Linked DNA regions of Alloacidobacterium dinghuense. The protein of the gene in region 2 interacts with the protein of the main gene of each other region in a pairwise test. Links are inferred from orthologs where the notes say so. Each region holds a gene or a part of one and is shown on either strand. Other genes may lie near its edges.

The links.
Region 1: the proteins of dnaE (region 2) and rplL interact in binary tests that used the Escherichia coli proteins (3 or more experiments, as listed by UniProt). The link is inferred for Alloacidobacterium dinghuense from one-to-one orthologs.
Region 3: the proteins of dnaE (region 2) and dnaX interact in binary tests that used the Escherichia coli proteins (3 or more experiments, as listed by UniProt). The link is inferred for Alloacidobacterium dinghuense from one-to-one orthologs.
Region 4: the proteins of dnaE (region 2) and H7849_RS25985 interact in binary tests that used the Escherichia coli proteins (3 or more experiments, as listed by UniProt). The link is inferred for Alloacidobacterium dinghuense from one-to-one orthologs.

The regions. Positions count from the first base shown.
Region 1 is NZ_CP060394.1:5,397,957-5,400,948, reverse strand. It holds rplL (50S ribosomal protein L7/L12), read right to left. Parts: upstream 1,690-2,992; coding sequence 1,312-1,689; downstream 1-1,311. Other genes in the region: rplA (50S ribosomal protein L1), read right to left, coding at 2,641-2,992; rplJ (50S ribosomal protein L10), read right to left, coding at 1,847-2,563; rpoB (DNA-directed RNA polymerase subunit beta), read right to left, coding at 1-584. UniProt on the Escherichia coli protein: The binding site for several of the GTPase factors involved in protein synthesis (IF-2, EF-Tu, EF-G and RF3). Is thus essential for accurate translation.
Region 2 is NZ_CP060394.1:2,093,776-2,099,759, reverse strand. The notes cover bases 756-4,868. They hold dnaE (DNA polymerase III subunit alpha), read left to right. Parts: upstream 756-1,149; coding sequence 1,150-4,668; downstream 4,669-4,868. Other genes in these bases: H7849_RS08490 (Uma2 family endonuclease), read left to right, coding at 756-988. Outside these bases: H7849_RS08495 (inositol-3-phosphate synthase), read left to right, coding at 1-368; more of H7849_RS08490, read left to right, coding at 476-755; H7849_RS08480 (acetyl-CoA carboxylase carboxyltransferase subunit alpha), read left to right, coding at 5,025-5,876; H7849_RS08475 (CPBP family intramembrane glutamic endopeptidase), read left to right, coding at 5,929-5,984. UniProt on the Escherichia coli protein: DNA polymerase III is a complex, multichain enzyme responsible for most of the replicative synthesis in bacteria. This DNA polymerase also exhibits 3' to 5' exonuclease activity. The alpha chain is the DNA polymerase catalytic subunit.
Region 3 is NZ_CP060394.1:814,657-819,445, reverse strand. Bases 1,128-4,045 are described here. They hold dnaX (DNA polymerase III subunit gamma/tau), read left to right. Parts: upstream 1,128-1,563; coding sequence 1,564-3,528; downstream 3,529-4,045. Other genes in these bases: H7849_RS03375 (YbaB/EbfC family nucleoid-associated protein), read left to right, coding at 3,687-4,016; H7849_RS03385 (hypothetical protein), read right to left, coding at 1,135-1,368. Outside these bases: H7849_RS03390 (carboxypeptidase-like regulatory domain-containing protein), read left to right, coding at 1-1,039; H7849_RS03370 (MBL fold metallo-hydrolase), read left to right, coding at 4,155-4,789. UniProt on the Escherichia coli protein: Part of the beta sliding clamp loading complex, which hydrolyzes ATP to load the beta clamp onto primed DNA to form the DNA replication pre-initiation complex.
Region 4 is NZ_CP060394.1:6,173,482-6,178,328, forward strand. What follows is about bases 837-3,812. They hold H7849_RS25985 (pyridoxal phosphate-dependent aminotransferase), read left to right. Parts: upstream 837-1,724; coding sequence 1,725-2,900; downstream 2,901-3,812. Other genes in these bases: H7849_RS25980 (Gfo/Idh/MocA family protein), read right to left, coding at 837-1,631; H7849_RS25990 (DUF1800 domain-containing protein), read right to left, coding at 2,888-3,812. Outside these bases: H7849_RS25970 (glycoside hydrolase family 16 protein), read right to left, coding at 1-56; H7849_RS25975 (group III truncated hemoglobin), read left to right, coding at 139-546; more of H7849_RS25980, read right to left, coding at 543-836; more of H7849_RS25990, read right to left, coding at 3,813-4,847. UniProt on the Escherichia coli protein: Shows aminotransferase activity with methionine and histidine as substrates, and to a lesser extent also with phenylalanine.

The DNA.
Region 1 (2,992 bases), 3.3 Mb from region 2 along the record:
AGCGGAATGTCGCCGAAGAAGACTTCCTGCTCCTTGATGTCGCGGATGGTCTTGGCGCCGGTCTCTGCATCCTTGTCGTAAATCGTGAGGCGCACGGTGACCTTGAGCGGAGCAGAGTAAGTCATGCCACGCTCCTCGCACTCCGCCTGATCGTACTTGAGCTGCAAGCCTACAGGGTCGCCGCACTTGTTGCAGAAATCAGGCGTGTTCTTGTTGTAGGTGCCGCACTTGTGGCAGAGCACATCGCCGGGATGGAATGGGTCGGTGATAACCATGGCGCCGCAATTGACGCAGGCGGTACGCAGGTGATGCAGGCCCTTCAGGTGTCCGCACTTGCACTCCCAGTTACCAATCGAGAAGTCGACGAAATCAAGCTGCGAGATATTACGAAAATCAGTAATCGGGAAAACCGAGGTGAAAACCGATTGCAATCCGTTGTCTTCGCGCTCGGTGGGCAGCTTGTCCATCTGCAGGAAACGCTCGTAGGAACGCCGCTGCACTTCGATCAGGTTAGGGATTTGAATGGATGTAGGAATTTTTGAAAAATCGAGACGGCTGCGTAGTGCGCGGTTCTCGCTTGACATGCTTCACTCCTGGGCTCGTAAAACGCGAGGTGGATGACATGCTGTCCGAGTCACGCAACATGCCGAGGGATTTCTATCCTGCCGTCTCCGTCCTCGCCCAGAGGCAGCATGGTGTTTCTTTGAAGAAATGACCTGCGGGCCAAAACGGAACGCGCAGGATGAACACTTCCGGAGAGCTTTCCACATCTCCGGTCTTGCCAAACCAGACAACCTCGCGGTACAAAACAAACGTCAGAGCGAAGTGCTGGACAAAACCGCTGCTAGTGCAGCATCATGCGGGTTGTCAGGGTAGAGCGTGGGAGGCTAAAGCGCGGAGAAGTAAAAGACGATACAAATGCCAATCGCTCGTAGAGACAAGATGTCTTACGAGCGCCACAACCGGATTGTGCACTTGTTATAAACAGAATGTTCGTTTCCCGCCGCTTCGCAACTGCGTGTATGCCGCCCTACAGCCGATCCCAAGTTTTCACATCTGCGAGTCCGCCGCATGCCCACAGATATGCCGACAATCTTAATGTGCCGGTAAGCTTTCCTTGCGTTCACCCCATCATCAAACGGGTATAACCATTTGACTTGCCACGGCTTATAGCAAAGCCGCAAAAGGAACTACGCAAAAGTCGCGCCCCAAAGTCAGGCTCGTTGCACAAAAGAAAGCCAAACGGAACGCGCAACAGTTATCATAGCGCGTTCCGCTTTGGCATGCAACTTGCCTTATTGACAAGTTGGCTTACTTGACTTCGATGGTCGCGACGCCTTCGAACTTCTTCTTGATGGCCTCGGCATCTTCCTTGCTGATGTTCTCCTTCAGAGGCTTCGGAGCTCCGTCGACCAAGTCCTTGGCTTCCTTCAGACCCAGCGAGGTGACTTCGCGTACAGCCTTGATAGTGTTGATCTTGTTCGCTCCGGCATCCTTGAGGATAACGGTGAACTCAGTCTGCTCAACTGCCGCAGGAGCTGCCGCACCTGCCGCCGCACCGGCCACGACGACCGGAGCCGCCGCTGCCGCCGAAACGCCAAGACGCTCTTCGAGCTTCTTTACCAGGGCCGCTGCGTCCAGCAGGCTAAGCCCGACAATCTGATCTTCCAACTGCTGCAAATCCGCCATCATGTTCTCCACGTAAAACTAAATTTTGTTTTGCCATCCGAAACGTCGCCGCTCCGGTCGCCGCTTGCCCGCCTTGAGGTTTCCGTTGTGCCCAGACCAGCACCCCTCAAGCCTGCTTGCGGCTGTAACTTCTCAACCCTTGGCGAATAGCGTTCCGCTACTCGCTGGCGGCTGCTTCTCCGCCTGAAACTTCCGGCGCAGCCGGTTCGGCCGCTGGAGCCGACTCCACTGGCGCAGTGGATTCTACCGCTGGCTGTTCTGCCTGAGCCTGCTCCACTGCCGGGGCTTGCTCAACCGCTGCAGCCAGCTCCACCGCCGGGGATGGCTGCGCTGCCGAAGCCTGCGCGCCTGAAAACTTGTTTTGCTCGACCGCCTGATTGATCACTACAGCCAGGTCGCGGCCCGTCGCGTTGATGACAGTGGCCAGACGTTGTGCCGGAGCGTTGATGAGGAAGAGCAGCTTCGAGAAGATCTCTTCCTTGCCCGGCATGGTCGCCAGCTGCTTGACCTCTTCGACGGTAATCACTTTGCCGTCGATGATGCCGAGCTTAAAGGTGAACTCCGCGTTGTCAGTTACCCAGGTCGAAAGTGCCTTGGCCAGCGCGACCGGGTCGCCGCTGGTGTATGCGACGGACGATACACCCTTCAGGCCCTGCAGAGCCGCTTCAATCTGTGTACCTTTCGAAGCGCGCGCAGCGAGCTTGTTCTTAAGCACGCGGTAGCGGCCGCCTGAGGCGCGAACGGTCTTGCGCAGCTCAAAATCCTGCGCGACGGTCAACTTGGCAAAGGTGCCGATAATCGCGCTGGTCGAGCCCTCAAGCTCGTGCGCCAGCTGCGAAACCTTCTCTGCCTTCTTTGCTCTCGTAAATGGCATTGTTCTAAATCCTTACTGGCCACCGCCTGCGGCGCATTGCGCTCATGCAAGCTGGCCGGAAATCCTTGAAAATCTGCTTAAGCCTTTGCTGCCTGATCCGCAATCGAGTGGTCGAGCGAGATACCAGGGCCCATCGTCGAGCTAAGCGTGATGCCCTTGATATACTTGCCTTTCGCTGCCGAAGGCTTGGCACGCATAACGCTGCTGATGACTGTCATTGCGTTGTCCACCAACTTCTCCGGCGTGAACGAAAGCTTGCCTACCGGAACGTGCACCAGAGCCGTTTTGTCGGTACGGAACTCAACCTTACCGGCCTTGATCTCCTTTACGGCCGCAGCGACATCGCTGGTTACCGTACCCGTCTTCGGATTCGGCATCAGTCCGCGAGGACCGAGCACCTTACCAAGGCGACCGACCGACTTCATCATG
Region 2 (5,984 bases):
ACAAGGTTCGCATTAACTATTACCCGCCGCGCGGTGATAACAAAGAGGGTTGGGATAACATCGATATCTTCGGATGGCTCGGCTATCCGATGCAGATCAAGGTTGATTTTCTCTGCCGCGACTCGATTCTGGCGGCTCCCATTGCGCTTGATCTGGTGCTGTTCTTAGACCTCGCGCAGCGCTCTTCGGAACTGAAGCACCTGGGTATTCAGGAGTGGCTGAGCTTCTACTTCAAGTCGCCGATGACGGCGGAGGGGCTCTATCCGGAGCACGATCTGTTTATTCAGTCGATGAAGCTGAAGAATACGCTGCGGCACATTATGGGTGAGGATTTGATTACGCACCTTGGGCTGGAGTATTACGACTGAGGTTGTACTGATTGGAAACTAGCGGCGGGCTCTTTTCGAGCGTGCCGCTTTTCACTTTCTGAATCGGTTTGCGCAGCGATATTCTTAAAGAGTCAAGGAGGGCCTGCATGGCGACATCGACGCGAGTACCGGTTGAGGTGTATCTCAAGTCCTCCTATGAGCCGGACGCTGAGTACGTGGACGGGGAGATCGAGGAGCGTCCGATGGGCGAGCGAGACCATGCTGCGTGGCAGGCGGCGATCCAGAGGTGGTTTTTCAAACACGAAGAAGAATGGAATATCAGCGTTTTTCCAGAACTCCGCGTTCAAACGACGCCGACGCGATTCCGTGTTCCAGATGTAGCCATTCTTGATGCTTCTGCTCCAGTCGAGCAGATCACGACGCAAGCTCCTGTGGCAGTCTTTGAAGTGTTATCGCCTGAGGATACTGTCAAGCGGCTGAAACATAAGCTTGAAGATTATGCGGCGATGGGTATTCCGCAGATCTGGGTCGTTGATCCGGAGGATGGCAGCTTTTCGCGTTATGAGGATAAGCAGCTAATTCGGCGTGAGCGTTTTGATGAACCTGGACGCGGGATATCGTTTGCCGTGAGCGAGATTGCGAAGTTACTTCGCAAATAAGAGAAAAAAGTAGGTTCTCCCCCTTCGTTCCTCAGGGTCCGGATGACAGCGTGTACGGCCCGCACCAATTTCGTCACTCGTTTTCCTCATTTCATCTAAGTTTTGCGCTTTTGCTTCTCCTGAAGCGATCAGTGCTGTGGAACTAAAATAGTCATATCCCCATGGCTGAATTTACCCATCTGCATCTGCATACCGACTATTCGCTCCTGGACGGGGCTTGCGACGTGGACAAACTGGTGAATCGCGTGGCCGATATCGGCCAGCAGGCGGTTGCCATTACTGACCACGGCAATATTTACGGGGCGGTACATTTTTTCGATGCGGCGAAGAAGCGCGGCGTGAAGCCGATTCTGGGCTGCGAGCTTTATATCTGCAAGAAGGACGATCACCGCGCCGATCCGCAGGGCGATGACTATAACCATCTGCTGGTGCTGGCGGAGAGCGAAGAGGGCTACCGCAATCTGGTGCGGATTACCTCCGAGGCTTCGCTGTATGGGTTTTATCGCAAGCCGCGCGTGAGCAAGAAGTATCTGGCGGAGCACTCGGAGGGGTTGATTGGGTTCTCGGGCTGTCTGGCAGGCGAGCTGTGCGAAAACCTGATGGCGGGGAAGTACGAAGCGGCCCGCGCGACGGCGGGACAGTATCAGGAGATCTTCGGCAAGGGCAATTTCTTTCTCGAGATTCAGGATCAGGGGCTGGAGCTTGAGAAGAAGATTCATGCCGACCTGTTTCGACTGGAGAAGGAACTAGACATACCGCTGGTGGCGACGAATGACAGCCACTATCTCTGCGAGGACGACTCGCATGCGCATGAAGTTCTGCTGTGCGTGCAGACGGCGTCGTCGATTCACGATCCCAAGCGCTTCAAGTTTGATTCCGATCAGTTTTATGTAAAGACAGCGGCGGAGATGGACAAGCTCTTCTCGCATGCTCCGGAAGTCGTGAGCCGCACGATGCAGTTTGCTGAGCGCTGCAGTCTGAAGCTCAACAAGGTCGATAATCCGTTTCCGGAATTTGCTGTGCCGCCCGGGCACACCATCGACAGCTATTTTGAACAGATTTGCCGCGAAGGCTTCAGGAAGAGGCTGGACACTGCTGTACGGCATTTGCAGGACCGCGGGCTGCTGCGGCAGCCTATTTCGGAATACGAAGCACGGCTGGAGCGGGAGATTTCGATCATCAAGCAGATGAAGTTTCCCGGCTATTTCTTGATCGTGTGGGACTTCATTCGCTATGCGCGCGAGCAGGGTATTCCGGTAGGGCCGGGGCGTGGATCTGCGGCAGGATCGCTCGTCAGCTACGTGATGGAGATTACCGATATCGATCCGCTGCAGAATGCGTTGCTCTTCGAGCGCTTCCTGAACCCGGAGCGTATCTCGATGCCGGATATCGATATCGATTTCGACATGAACCGGCGCGGCGAGGTGATTGAGTACGTCACGCGCAAGTACGGGCGCGAGCAGGTTGCGCAGATCATCACGTTTAACACGATGGCGGCGAAGGCGGCGATCAAGGACGTGGGCCGCGCGCTGGATATGCCGTATGGCGACGTGGACCGCATCGCGAAGCTGGTGCCGACGACGATTGGCGTGACAATTGAAGACGCGCTCAAGGATTCGCCGGGGTTGCAGGAGGCTTACGACTCGAACACGCAGATTCGCGAGCTGATCGATACGGCGAAGAAGCTCGAAGGGCTGGTGCGCGGAGCGGGGGTACACGCGGCAGGCGTGGTGATTGCGCCTCGTCCGCTGACGGATCTAGTTCCTGTATCGCGCAGCAAGAACGACGAAATTGTGACCGCCTATGACATGAAGGCGGTGGAGAAGATGGGTCTGCTCAAGATGGATTTCCTTGGGCTGACGACGTTGACGGTCATCGACGATTGCCTGAAGCTGATCAAGCGCAATCGGGATGAAGTCGTGGACATGGCGACGATTCCGTTGGACGACCAGACGACGTATGAAAAGGTCTTTCATCGCGCGCTGACTTCAGGCGTCTTCCAGTTTGAATCGGGTGGTATGCGCGATGTGCTGCGGCGCTACAAGCCGACGACCGTGGAAGACCTGACGGCTTTGAATGCGTTGTATCGACCGGGGCCGATTCAGGGTGGCATGATCGATGACTTTATCGAGCGCAAGTGGGGTCGCAGAAAAGTGGAATACGATCTGCCTCCGATGGAGACGATTCTTAAGGAGACGCTGGGCGTCATCGTCTACCAGGAACAGGTAATGCAGATTGCCAATGCAGTTGCAGGCTACTCGCTGGGCGAAGCGGATCTGCTGCGGCGCGCGATGGGCAAGAAGAATCTTGAGGAGATGACGAAGCAGCGCGAGCGATTTGTAACGGGCGCCGCAGCGAATAAGTTTCCGAAAGATACGGTCACCAGGGTCTTTGACCTGATGGAGCAGTTTGCAGGATACGGCTTCAACAAGTCGCACTCAGCGGCGTATGCGCTACTCGCGTATCACACGGCGTACCTGAAGACGCATTACCCGGTGGAATTTATGGCGGCATTGCTGACGTCGGAAATCTCGAAGCCGGAGAACGTGGTCAAGTACATCAAGGAATGCCGCGAGATGGAGATTCCGGTCGAGCCGCCGGACGTCATCTTCAGTGACGCGGATTTTACGCCGCATGGCAAGGCGATCCGCTTTGGATTGACGGCGATCAAGAATGTCGGGCGCAACGCGATTGATTCGATTCTCGCAGCGCGGAATGAACTGGCAGAGAAAGGAAAGACCTTCGCCTCGTTCTGGGAGTTCTGCGAGAAAGTCGACCTGCGATTGATGAACAAGCGCGTGATTGAATCGTTGATCAAGGCCGGGGCGCTGGATTCGTTCGGGCGGCGTGTCGCGTTGATGGCCTCGGTGGACAAGGCGATTGAGCGGGCGCAGAAGACGCAGCGGGATCTCGAAGCGGGTCAGCATGGGTTGTTCGGGATTTTCGACGATCATCCCGCGACTGCGGCGAAGGCGGATGAATTGCCCAATCTTGCAGACTGGGATGAGCATCAGCGCTTGCAGTTTGAGAAGGAAGTGCTTGGGTTCTTTGTTTCGGGCCATCCGCTGGACAAGTATGCGGAGAAGCTGCGGAATCTGCCGGGCGTAATGGATACGGCGACAGCCCTTGAAGCCAAGCCTTCGCCGAGCAATGGGCGGCGTGGGCAGCCCATGGAGCCGGACACGGCGATTGCGGGCGTGATTGTCGGGTTGAAGGTGGCGAAGTCGAAGCGGTCGGGCGAGTTGTATGCGCAGGCATCGCTCGAAGATGCTATGGGCAAGATCGATCTGATCTGTTTCCCGAAGGACTATGAGCGGCTGAAAGAAACGCTAAAGATCGAGGTTCCCGTACTCGTGCGCGGGCTGTTGCGCGCGGAGGAGGATGCTGCGCCGAAGCTGGCGGTGTCGTCGATTCAGGCGCTTGAGGATGTGAAGGTGCGACTGCCGCAGAATATTCGGATTCGCGTGCCCCTGGAGCGGGCGAGCGAGGCGACGCTGATTGAGCTGCGGCAGATGATTACTGCTTCACCGGGACCGGGAAAGTTGATGCTCAATCTGGAGCAGAGGGGCGAGTTCTGCGTGATGATGGAGCCTGTCGGCGTTACGGTTGGGGCGGATCGGGCGTTCATGGATCGCGCTGAGGAGTTGCTGGGGCGCGGCATGGTGCAGGCTGTCGATTAGAGAACCGACGATGGGTCTGAAAACCATTCTGAGGGATCGGGTTAATCGAGGAGGCTGCTGCGTTGCCACGATCTATGTCCTCGTTGTTGTAGTCGTTTTTGCATATACCGCCATCACTACAAAGCCGGACAATGTTGGCTTAGACTGGATTCCTTTTGTCCTGCTATCGACGCCTTGGTATCAGACAAATCCGCGATTGCTTTTTCCGGGTTTAGTTGTAAATGCGGGTCTTATGTACCTGCTAGGCGCATTGCTGGATACACTCTGGCGGCGGATCGTTGGAGAGTGAGCAGACCGTTCTGTTTGTGTCGAATCCATTCCACCCATACAATCGAAAAGTAAGACTTGCAGCGTCTATGACTGAGCAGGCAGGCAGTGTTGAGCAGATTCAGGCGGTGGCTGAGCCCTCGCCTGCGGCGTGGGTTAAAACGGAGCTGGCACGGCATCCGCAGCGTCCGTATCCGATGGACTATATCGAAAGCATATTCACTGACTTCAGCGAGATCCACGGCGACCGCGGCTTTGGCGATGATGCGGCGATGTCGTGCGGGATGGCGCGTTTCCGTGGCGAAGAGGTCATGGTCATCGGCAACCTCAAAGGGCGCACCGTGAAGGACCGCATCCATCGTAAGTTTGGATCGCCTGATCCCGAGGGCTATCGCAAGGCACTTCGAGCGATGAAGATTGCCGAGAAGTGGTCGCGCCCGGTCTTTACATTTATCGATCTCGCGGGGGCAAATCCGGGAATTGGCGCGGAAGAGCGCGGGCAGGCCGAGGCGATTGCGCGGAACCTGTTTGAGATGTCGCGGCTGCGAGTTCCGGTGATTGCGACGATTACGGGCGAGGGTGGCTCTGGCGGTGCACTGGCGCTGGCGGTGGCGGATCGCGTGCTGATTCTGGAGAACGCGATCTACTCCGTGATCTCGCCGGAAGGCTGCGCTTCGATCATGTGGCGTGATGCGAGCAAGCGCGCGCATGCGGCGGAAGCGCTGAAGATTACGGCGCAGGATGTTAAGGCGCTGGGCTGTGTCGATGACATCGTTTCTGAGCCTCGGGACGGAGCGCAGGCGGACGCAGAACAGGCTGCACAATTGTTGGCGGAGAAACTGAGCTGGCACTTTAACGAGGTGAAGGCTCTGTCAGTTGAAGAGATGCTGGCGCGCCGCTATGAGAAGTTCCGCAACATCGCGCAGTTTTATACGTCATAATGGCGGTTTCCATCAATTTGCTATCCCGGCAGAATGCTAACGGAGTATCCCAATGAAGGCTGCGGGACGTCTCCGTTCGTTCAGCTGGTTCGCCATAGCTGCCTTTTA
Region 3 (4,789 bases), 1.3 Mb from region 2 along the record:
GAAGGCGACATATTTTCAGCCTGTGCGGCCAGGTACGACGACAGTCAATGTAGATATCTATGACGTGCTGCCTAAGGTTGAGGGCGTGAGCACTGAGGCCGATGTCATGCGCATCGAAACGGATCAGCAGGGACTGCACGTCATCGAGAACTACTTCGTCAAGAACGACTCCAATCCACCGATGACGCAGTTCAGCAAGACGGCCTATGAGATCTATCTGCCGCCAGATGCCCGCATCGAGGGCTCCGCGGCGATGGGGCCGGGTGGAATGCCGGTTTCGTCTTCCCCAGTTCCGGCGGGCGAGAAGGGCTACTATGCATTTATCTTTCCGGTGCGGCCGGGGGAGACGCGCTTCCAGGTGAGCTATCACCTGCCTTACAACGGCAGCTTCAACTTCACGCCGAAGGTCTCATTGCCGACGCAGAACGTCGCAATCATGCTGCCGAAGGCAATGAAGTTTGCCGGCAGCGGATCGGTGGCCTTCCAGCCGATTAACGATGATGTGAACGCGCAGACCTTTCTCGCGCGGAATGTTTCGCCTTCACAGGCGATAGCTTTTACTGTCTCGGGATCGGGCTCGATGCCGCGCGAGTCGCAGGCGCAGGGCGGCGAAAACGATGCCGCTGCCGCTGGTGCTGCCGGGCCTGAAGCTGGTCAGCCGTCGGCGGCAGCAACCGATACTCGTCCCGGAATCGGCCTGGGAGCCCCGATTGACACGCCTGATCCGCTGAACAAGTACAAGTGGTGGATCCTGAGCGGGCTGGCTCTGGTTTTGGCTGTGGCAGCGGCTTTCCTGCTCCGGGCAAAGCCAGTGGCGCCAGCTTCCGCCGCAGCTCCTGTCGCTGTTGAGTCACTGCCGGTCGCGGCACCTGCCTCGGCAGGTCATGGAGATTTGCTGGCGGCGCTCAAGGAGGAGTTGTTTGCGCTTGAGACGGAGCGGCTGGAGGGCAAACTGAGCGAATCGGAGTATGCCGAGCTGAAGACAGCGCTGGAGACGGTTCTGCGGCGAGCTTTGTCACGACAGACAGTTCTAAGCTGATCCGAGGCACTTCTTGTAAATGCTTAGAGACTTAAGGCTTAGCAGCAGTTCCCTGTAATCAACCGCTGCCTGTCCGGTTGTCTCAAATCAGGCCATCAGAAGCCAAAGAACTTTTCGCGAATGGCGTCTTCGTAGGCGCTCTTGGCTTCCTTGGCTTTGTCGCGAGCTTTCTCTTCGCGGAAATGCGCGGCTTCCCACTTATCGACTTCAGCGATGGAATGATCTCCGGATGCCAGGGCTTCCTCCTCACGGATGGCCGCGATCCAGGCTTCTACCGCTGTTTTGTATTCAGTCTGCAACTGATCGAGTTCTTGCGTGTCTGTCGTCATGGAATCCTCTTGCTCTCTGGGGAAGGCCATCATAATTGGGAATTGTGAATAGAACGTTGCAATCGCTGAGAAGTTAACGCGCTCATTGGCTGCCCCGGGTGGGACAACTGAGTGATTTGCCGAGCGATAGCTGTGCAGAGCGATGGCCCCTGCGCAAGAAGCCGACAGGCGATACAATCAGGGTTCGGATCATTCATGGCGTATCAAGTTTTAGCTAGGAAGTATCGTCCGCAGCGATTTGGGGACGTAGTTGGGCAGGAGCATGTCACGCGCACGCTTTTGAACGCTCTCGAACAAGGGCGAATTGCGCATGGATACATTTTCAGTGGGCATCGTGGCATTGGAAAGACGACGATTGCGCGCATTCTGGCGATGGCGCTGAACTGCCGGACAGCTATTGGGTCGACAACCCAATCAGGGTCGCGGCCAACGCCGGAGCCTTGCGGCTTCTGCGATTCGTGCACCGAGATTCGGGCAGGCAATGCCGTCGATGTGATCGAAATTGACGCGGCGACCAACCGCGGCATCGATGAGATTCGCGAGCTGCGAGATGCGGCGCGGTATCGCCCGGCGCGCGACAAGTACAAGATTTACATTCTGGACGAGGCGCACCAGATTACGGATGCGGCCTTCAATGCCCTGCTGAAGACGCTGGAGGAGCCGCCGGAGCATGTCGTCTTTATGATGGCGACGACGCAGCCGGAAGATTTTCCCCAGACGATCCGTTCGCGGTGCCAGCACTTCAGCTTCCATGCGGTGAAGTTCGACGACATTCTGGGGCAGCTGCGGGCGATTGCCGGGCAGGAGAACATCTCCGCCGATGACGCGGCTCTGGCGCTGCTGGCTGAAGCCGGGGATGGGTCGATGCGCGATGCATTGTCGATCATGGACCAGGCGATCGCTTCGGCCCCGCTGGTGGATGGCAAGGCGAAGCTCGATGCGGAGCAGATTCGTGAACTGATGGGGTCGGTTCCGAACACCGTCTTTGAGCGGCTGCTCGAAGCTATCAGCGAGAGCCAGACAGCGGCGGTGATTGAGGAGATCAATACTCTGCTGAACGCCGGAAACAGTCCGGCAGCGTTGGCGCGGCAGTTTGTTCGCTATCTGCGGAATGTTTTGATGGTGCGGATTGCGGGCGAAGGCTCAGATCTGCTGCAGGTTTCGGCTGATGAGCGGGCGCGCGCGGCGCGGTCGGCAGTGCTGTTCTCCGAAGAAGACCTGACGCGCTTTCTCCAGGTGATGCTGCGAACCTTTGATGAGTTGAATTATCGGCAGGAACAGCGATTCCACCTGGAGCTTGGGCTGGTCAAGTTGGTGCACCTGCAGCGGTTGCTTCCGGTTGAGGAGTTCCTGAGCCAGTTGCCGACTGGGACAAAGCTAAGCAGTGGCGGCGGCGCTCTGCCGAAGTCCGCTCCATCTTCCTCTGCTGCGAGTGCGGCTCCTACTTCCTCCGCGCCGCGGCCGGTTGCGCCGGTGCGCGCTGCGGAGGCTGCGAAACCGGCTTTTTCGCCGTTTGAGGCGGACCGGAACCGGAAGGCTTCAAGCGAAACAACGGAAGCTCCATCGATCGAAATGGCCGTTGAGCCGGTTGCTGCTGCTCCGCGGGCGCTGACTCCGCTGGAAGCGGCTTCGCGATCGGTGGAGACGGCTACTGCAAAGGCTCCGATGTCGGTCGCGGCTGAGCCTCCCCTAGAGGCGACTGCAGGCGCCCTGGCGTTGGCTGCTGAACCTGTCGTGGAGGCAAAGGCTGAACCACAGGGTGATGATGCGCTCGATCTGGACCGGATACGTGAGGCGGTTTGTGCGGCTCTCGATGACAAGGAGCATAACACGGCATCGGTGTTGCTCGCGGATGGCAATTGGAGCATCGAGGGAGACACGATCCGCGTCGAGGCTCGCATCAAAAAGATGATGCTCGAACTGACCATGAATATCGAGGCGGAAAAGATCGTCAAGAATGCCTTGCGGGCCCTCGGCGTATCTCAGAAGCTGGTTGTGGTTCCGGGAGAAAATGGCGCTGCCAATACGAATGCAAAGCCACGGGTGGCGGCTAGCGGATCTGTGCAGGCTGCGGCGCTCGATAATCCGCTGGTGAAGCAGGCTATGGATCTGTTTGCGGGTGAAGTGCGCAGTGTTCTGGATTTGCGGGATAAAAAGTAGGTTGTTTCTGAGTGGCGCTTTGATTGAGATGATGTTGTCCCCACACCCTGCTCTATGCCAACTATCGGGCACTTTTTTCGTACACCGCAAGTTCCCACGGCAGGCATTCGGTTCTCCGGGTATGGCTCGCTTAGGATGAGATCAGTTGAGGTTTGGGAATGTTTAATCCATTGAAGATGCAGGAAATGCTGGCTCAGGCTAAGCAGATGCAGGAACAGATGCAGGAGAAGCTTGGGCAGACTATCGTCGAGGCTTCCTCTGGTGGCGGCGCAGTAACAGTGAAGATGAACGGGCAGAAGCAGGTACTGAAGGTGACGATTGACCCCAACGCTGTTGCCAGCCTCAGCGGCAACGCGGCGGATGTGGAGATGCTGGAAGACCTGATTGCGGCGGCCTTCAATGAAGCCGGGCGGCGAGCGGATGAAGCCATCAAGTCGAGCGCTTCGGCGATGCTGGGCGGGTTGAATCTGCCTCCTGGTTTGTTCTAGAGTTTGAGATTCGCCTTCATGTGTGCATAGAAGAACAGGCGGATCGATTGCGCGCATTCCATACTGGCGAGCAGGTGCGCATGCGGGGGCATGATTCGCGCTCCGCGCAGGATAACAATACCGTTGAAAGAAAACTGTATGCAGACGCGAAGAAGTTTTCTGAAGCAGGCAGCGTGGTTCGGGGCGGGAGTGGCATTTGCTCCACGACTGTTTGCGTACTCCACTCAGGCGCAGAGCGGGCAGCCAGCGCAGCCAGCCGCTCCTGCGCCCGACAGACTGCAGCAGTTTCGGACTGCCGGAGCTACGACGCCGATCCAGGTGACGAAGTTGCGGGACACGCTGTTTTTATTGCAAGGCGTGGGCGGGAACATGGTGGCACAGACGGGGCCGGATGGGAAGGTGCTGATCGATTCAAGCGCGGCTACAGCGGCTTCGCGACTGAAAGATACGCTGCGGCAACTCGCTCCTCATCCCATGAAGCTGCTGATCAATACGCATTGGCACTTCGATCACACAGATGGCAACGCAGCCCTGCATGACGACATGGGAGCCTTCATCATGGCGCAGGAAAATACGCGCAATCGACTTGCAACCGCGCAGGAGATTGCGTTTTTTCATCTGAAACTTCAGCCCTCGCCCACCAGCGCCTTGCCGCAGCAAACATTTATCGATAAAGAAAAGATTTTCATCAACAATGACGAGTTGGACCTTGTCAATATGCCGGATGCGCACACGGATACGGATATTTACATTCACTTTGCCGGCGGGAACGT
Region 4 (4,847 bases), 4.1 Mb from region 2 along the record:
CCAGCGGTTAATAGCAACAGTGCGCTCAGCATGAGCCACGATCTGTTCAGTGTCATATTGTGCCCAATAACCGGGGAAAACACTCCGTTCAGCGGCAATCTATTTCATCCTTACGCATAAAGGCTGTATCAAAGAATCATGTACTTGCAGTTTGATGTCGCGAACGTGATCAACGAATCATCGATTGCCACACTCGTCGATTGTTTCTACATGCGCGTGCGGCAGGACGATATTCTGGGCCCGGTTTTTGCAGAGAAGATCGGCAGTGACTGGGAGCCCCATCTGGAAACGATGCGATCTTTCTGGTCTTCGCTGATGCTCGCCAGTGGTCGTTATAAAGGCAATCCCATGGTGAAGCATCTGCTGCTGGCGCCGCGGATTAGCTCTGCGCATTTCGAGCGCTGGCTCGGCATCTGGAAACAGACTACAGCCGAGCTATTTCCACCGGAAGCGGCTGCGATCTTTATGCGCAAGGCGGAAAGCATGGCCGACCGCCTGATTGAAACCATCGATCGGCACCACGCATCGTTAGCGGTTTCGAACTAAAGACTGAGTCCGCACGATTCGTAAATCTTGCTTATCCATTCCATATCGCGCAGACCCTCTTCGCCATTGGTCTTCGGTTCTTCGTTCTTGATGATGCAGTTGCTGAAATAGTCGGCCATGCGAACGAAGTGAGAAGGATCTTTGGCAGGATTCGGCTCGTCAAGAGTCGTCTTGTCGTTGAAGCTGGCCGTCAAATGCTGCCCTTCATAGGGGAAGGCGCTCTCCACGTTGAGAACCCCCTTCGATCCATGCACGCGATAGAAACCGTTCATGTTCGCGCCGTACGAAGTGTTGCAACTGGCAACAATGCCTGAAGGAAACTTCATCGTCCAGGAAGTGTTCTCTTCCACCTGATCGAAGCGACCATCGTGATCAATGGTGGTTGAGTAGGCCTTCACTTCGACCGGTTCTTCGCCAGTCAAATAGCGGCAGGCATTCAGTGAATAGATCCCGACATCAAGCAGCGGGCCGCCGCCGGCCATCTTTTTATTCAAACGCCATTCGCCTGGGCTGATATTGAAGCCGTTCGCACTTTCAATGGCTTGTACTGTTCCCAGCTTTCCTTCGCGGATCAGAGAAATTGCGCGCAGATTCGTCGGCTCATACTGGCAGCGGTAGGCGATGAGCAGCTTCACATTCGCTTGTTTGCAGGCGTCGATCATCGAATGCGCATCGGCTACGCTCGTGCACATCGGCTTCTCGCATAGCACATGTTTTCCCGCTTTCGCTGCACGGATACTGTACTCCGCGTGCATGTTGTTGGGCAGCGCGATGTATACGGCATCAATCGTTTTGTTATCGCGCATCTGATCGCAGTTCTCGTAGGTATAAATTGAGCTGTCAGGCACTCCGTATTGCGCCGCCATTTTGCGAGCCTTGTCGGGATGGCCGCTGACGATTCCGGTGATCTTCGATTGGCTCGACATCTTCACGCCGGGCATAAAGTGATCCATTGAAATGCGGCCAAGGCCAACGATGCAATAGCCAATCCGGTGATCGTCGCCTTGCGCATGAAGTTCCGGCAAGGCAGACGAGAGAAGAGTTGCACCCGCAAGGGTAGTGAACTGGCGGCGATTTAGATTCATGCCATAGCTCCGTAAAATAACTTTGGATTAGACATCAATTGCAGCGAATAACTCAGTGGTGATACCCACGCTACTCGTGATTAGATGGAAGGCATGGGAATAGCAACGGAAAAGCTGCGTCTCAGCGAGATTTCTCCACGCATCATGCAGTCGGAAATTCGTTCGATGACCGTAGAATGCGATCGCCTTGGCGGAGTGAATCTCGCGCAGGGCGTCTGCGATACCGAGGTGCCTTCTGTCGTAATTGAGAGCGCGATCAAGGCCATTCATGACGGTCACAACATTTATACGCGCATGGATGGACTTACGCCGCTGCGCGAGTCTATCGCGCGAAAAATGGCGCACTACAACGGTATCCACGTTGATCCCGAATCGGAAGTGCTGGTCACTTCCGGTGCAACGGCAGGGCTGTACGCCGCGTGCCTGGCACTCTTCGACCCCGGCGATGAGGTTGTGCTGTTCGAGCCGTTCTACGGCTACCACGTCAATACGTTGTTGAGCCTTCGCATGCAGCCCAAAGCAGTGCCGATGGCAATGCACACATGGGAGATTGATTTCGGCGTCCTGCGTGCAGCCATTACGCCGCGCACACGGGCGATCATTGTCAATTCGCCATCGAATCCGTGCGGCAAAGTTTTCAGCCGCGCTGAGTTTGAAAAAATCGCAGCCCTTGCGGACGAACACGACCTCTTTCTTCTTACCGATGAGATCTACGAATATTTCCTCTTCGATGGCAGGGAACACATCTCGCCCGCGTCGCTTCCAGGAATGGCTGAGCGGACGATCACAATTTCAGGACTGTCGAAGACCTTTAGTATCACAGGATGGCGTATTGGCTATCTTGCAGCTGACAAGCGCTGGCTCGGCTCGATTGCTTACTTTCACGACCTGACCTATGTTTGCGCGCCAACACCTTTCCAATACGGCTCTGTTACAGGGCTCGTTGAGCTTCCCGATAACTTCTACCTGCAACTGGCAACTGAGTATCAGGCCAAGCGGGATATGCTTTGCTCTGCATTGCAGGACGTCGGTTTTACGCCCTCGATTCCGCAGGGCGCTTACTATGTGCTGGCCGATGTCAGTGCTGTTCCAGGCGCCACTGCGCGTGAGAAGGCGCGCAATCTGTTAGCGCAGACTGGAGTGGCAGGGGTTGCCGGTACTGCATTTTTCACCGGAGGTCGCGGCGAAGAAATCATGCGCTTCTGCTTCGCCAAGCGCGACGAGGATCTGCAGCGTGCCTGCGATGCCCTGCGTAGCTATCGCATCTGAAATTCAGGCGAGCCAAGAATCAGCGCTGACATTGTATCCAGCTGCTGCGTAGCATCTGCTGGTGCAGCAGTCTGAGCCAGTTGCTCACGAATGACCGAGTTTGTCTTCGCAGAAACATCTCCGGCAATCAGCAATTGCTCCATCAACTCAAGAGCTTCGTCCTGCCCGCTAGGCACAGCAGCCTTTTGCGTCATGATGGCTGGTTCGACAGCGACGCGGTGCAGAGAATCCGGCGAAGTCGCAGGCCGCGCCAGCAGGCCGTCGGCAAGCAGGTGCGGAGCGTCGAACTTCATTCCGCCGAGCTTGCTCGTGGTCAACTGCATGGAAAAATTCAGCCGGTCAACTAACGCCGCAGAGTTCATCCAGTGATCGGCTGTCATCGGGTATCCGGTTGGTGGCTGCATCTGGTAAAGCGGCTCGCCCATGCGAGCCAGCGTGCCCACCAACGCGCCGGGGTTCGTGGGATTCGTATCTGTGGAACGAAACGCCGAGGCGACGAATTCGAGCGGCGTCTTTACCTTATTGCGATAGTTTGTGCGCGACCAGAATTCAGGGGAGTGCACCATGGTCCGCAATACCTGCTTGATATCGCCGTCAGAGGAGAGATAGGTCTGCGCCATGCGATCGACCAGTGCCGGAGGGGGCTCGTCGGCGACAAAGCGCTGCGCTAATTTGTAACTGATAAAGTGAGCGGTCTGCGGCTGCGCGGCCAGCCATGTCAGCGCCAGTACGCCCTCGTTGAAGCCATTTTCTTTGATCGTCTGCCCAAACCACTTTTTCGTGCCCGGCTCGTGCCACCGCGGATTAAAGACAAAGGGCCCACCCAGTTCGGGATGATCAATCGTCCAGCCAGTAAAAATCTTTGCCAGGTTCGTGACGTCAGCCTGCGTATAGCCGCCATTAACGCTGACCGTGTGCAGCTCCATTACCTCGCGGCCATAGTTTTCGTTCAGGCCACGGTCTTGCTGCTTGGGATTGGCTTTCTGCCGATTGGCGGCAAGCGAATCAGGCCCAATGCTGGTGCGGTTGTCGAGATAGTCGAGCATCGCCGGATGCTCCGCGGTTGCCAGCAGCAGATCTTTGAACTTGCCCAGGGCATGTTCGCGGATGGCATTGCGTTCGTAGTCCGCGAGATAGTACGTTTCGATGGGATTTTTGTGCAGGAAGATATTGAAGTGATTGAACCAGAAATCGGTCATCACTTCTTCAAGCTGCCGCTCGCTCAGAATCGCACGCAGAATCTTTGCCTGCTGCAATTCATTCTGCGCTACCCCGATGCCTGCTGCGCCGCCACCCATCATCTGAAAGATCTCGCGCTCGCGTGGGGTGAAGTCGTTCATGAGCATCGTGCGCTGCGGGTCGGTAACGCGACGGCAAAGGATCATGCGCTGTTCCGCCGGCAAACGCATGATTGCCTGCATGCGCAGGCCTTTCTGATAGCCAAGAATCTGATCTGCCAGAGTCTGTGCTGTTGGGCCACTCTGTGGCTCATCCTCCATATCGATCGGCGGAGGAGCCTGCTCGGCATTCGTCTGCATTACCGGCATCGAGGCACTCTGAGTCTGGTTCGCCGCTGCATCCCGTGCCTGCTTGCGTTTGTAGCGTTCCAGCATGACTTCGTATGCTCCGGCGAGCATCGGATCCTGCGGCATGGCGAGTTTGCCGGCATCAATCTGGCGAATCACGCCCCCATCGGGAAAGTTCATCGCCACCTGCGGCGGAGCCATCGTCAACGATGGAAAGGCGGCTAGCCGTTTGTCGAGGTCGGCATTTGAAATGGAGTCGGGATTCAATTGTTGTTCAAACCACACCTCCCAGCCAATTTTTGTGACCGCCGCCACATCTCCAGGCCGCGGACCAAAGGTGAAGCGAGCAAGAACTTGCTGTGCGCGCTCCTCGTTCGTGAGTGGAGGAAGTACCGGTTCGGCTTTGGACGGAACTTTATGA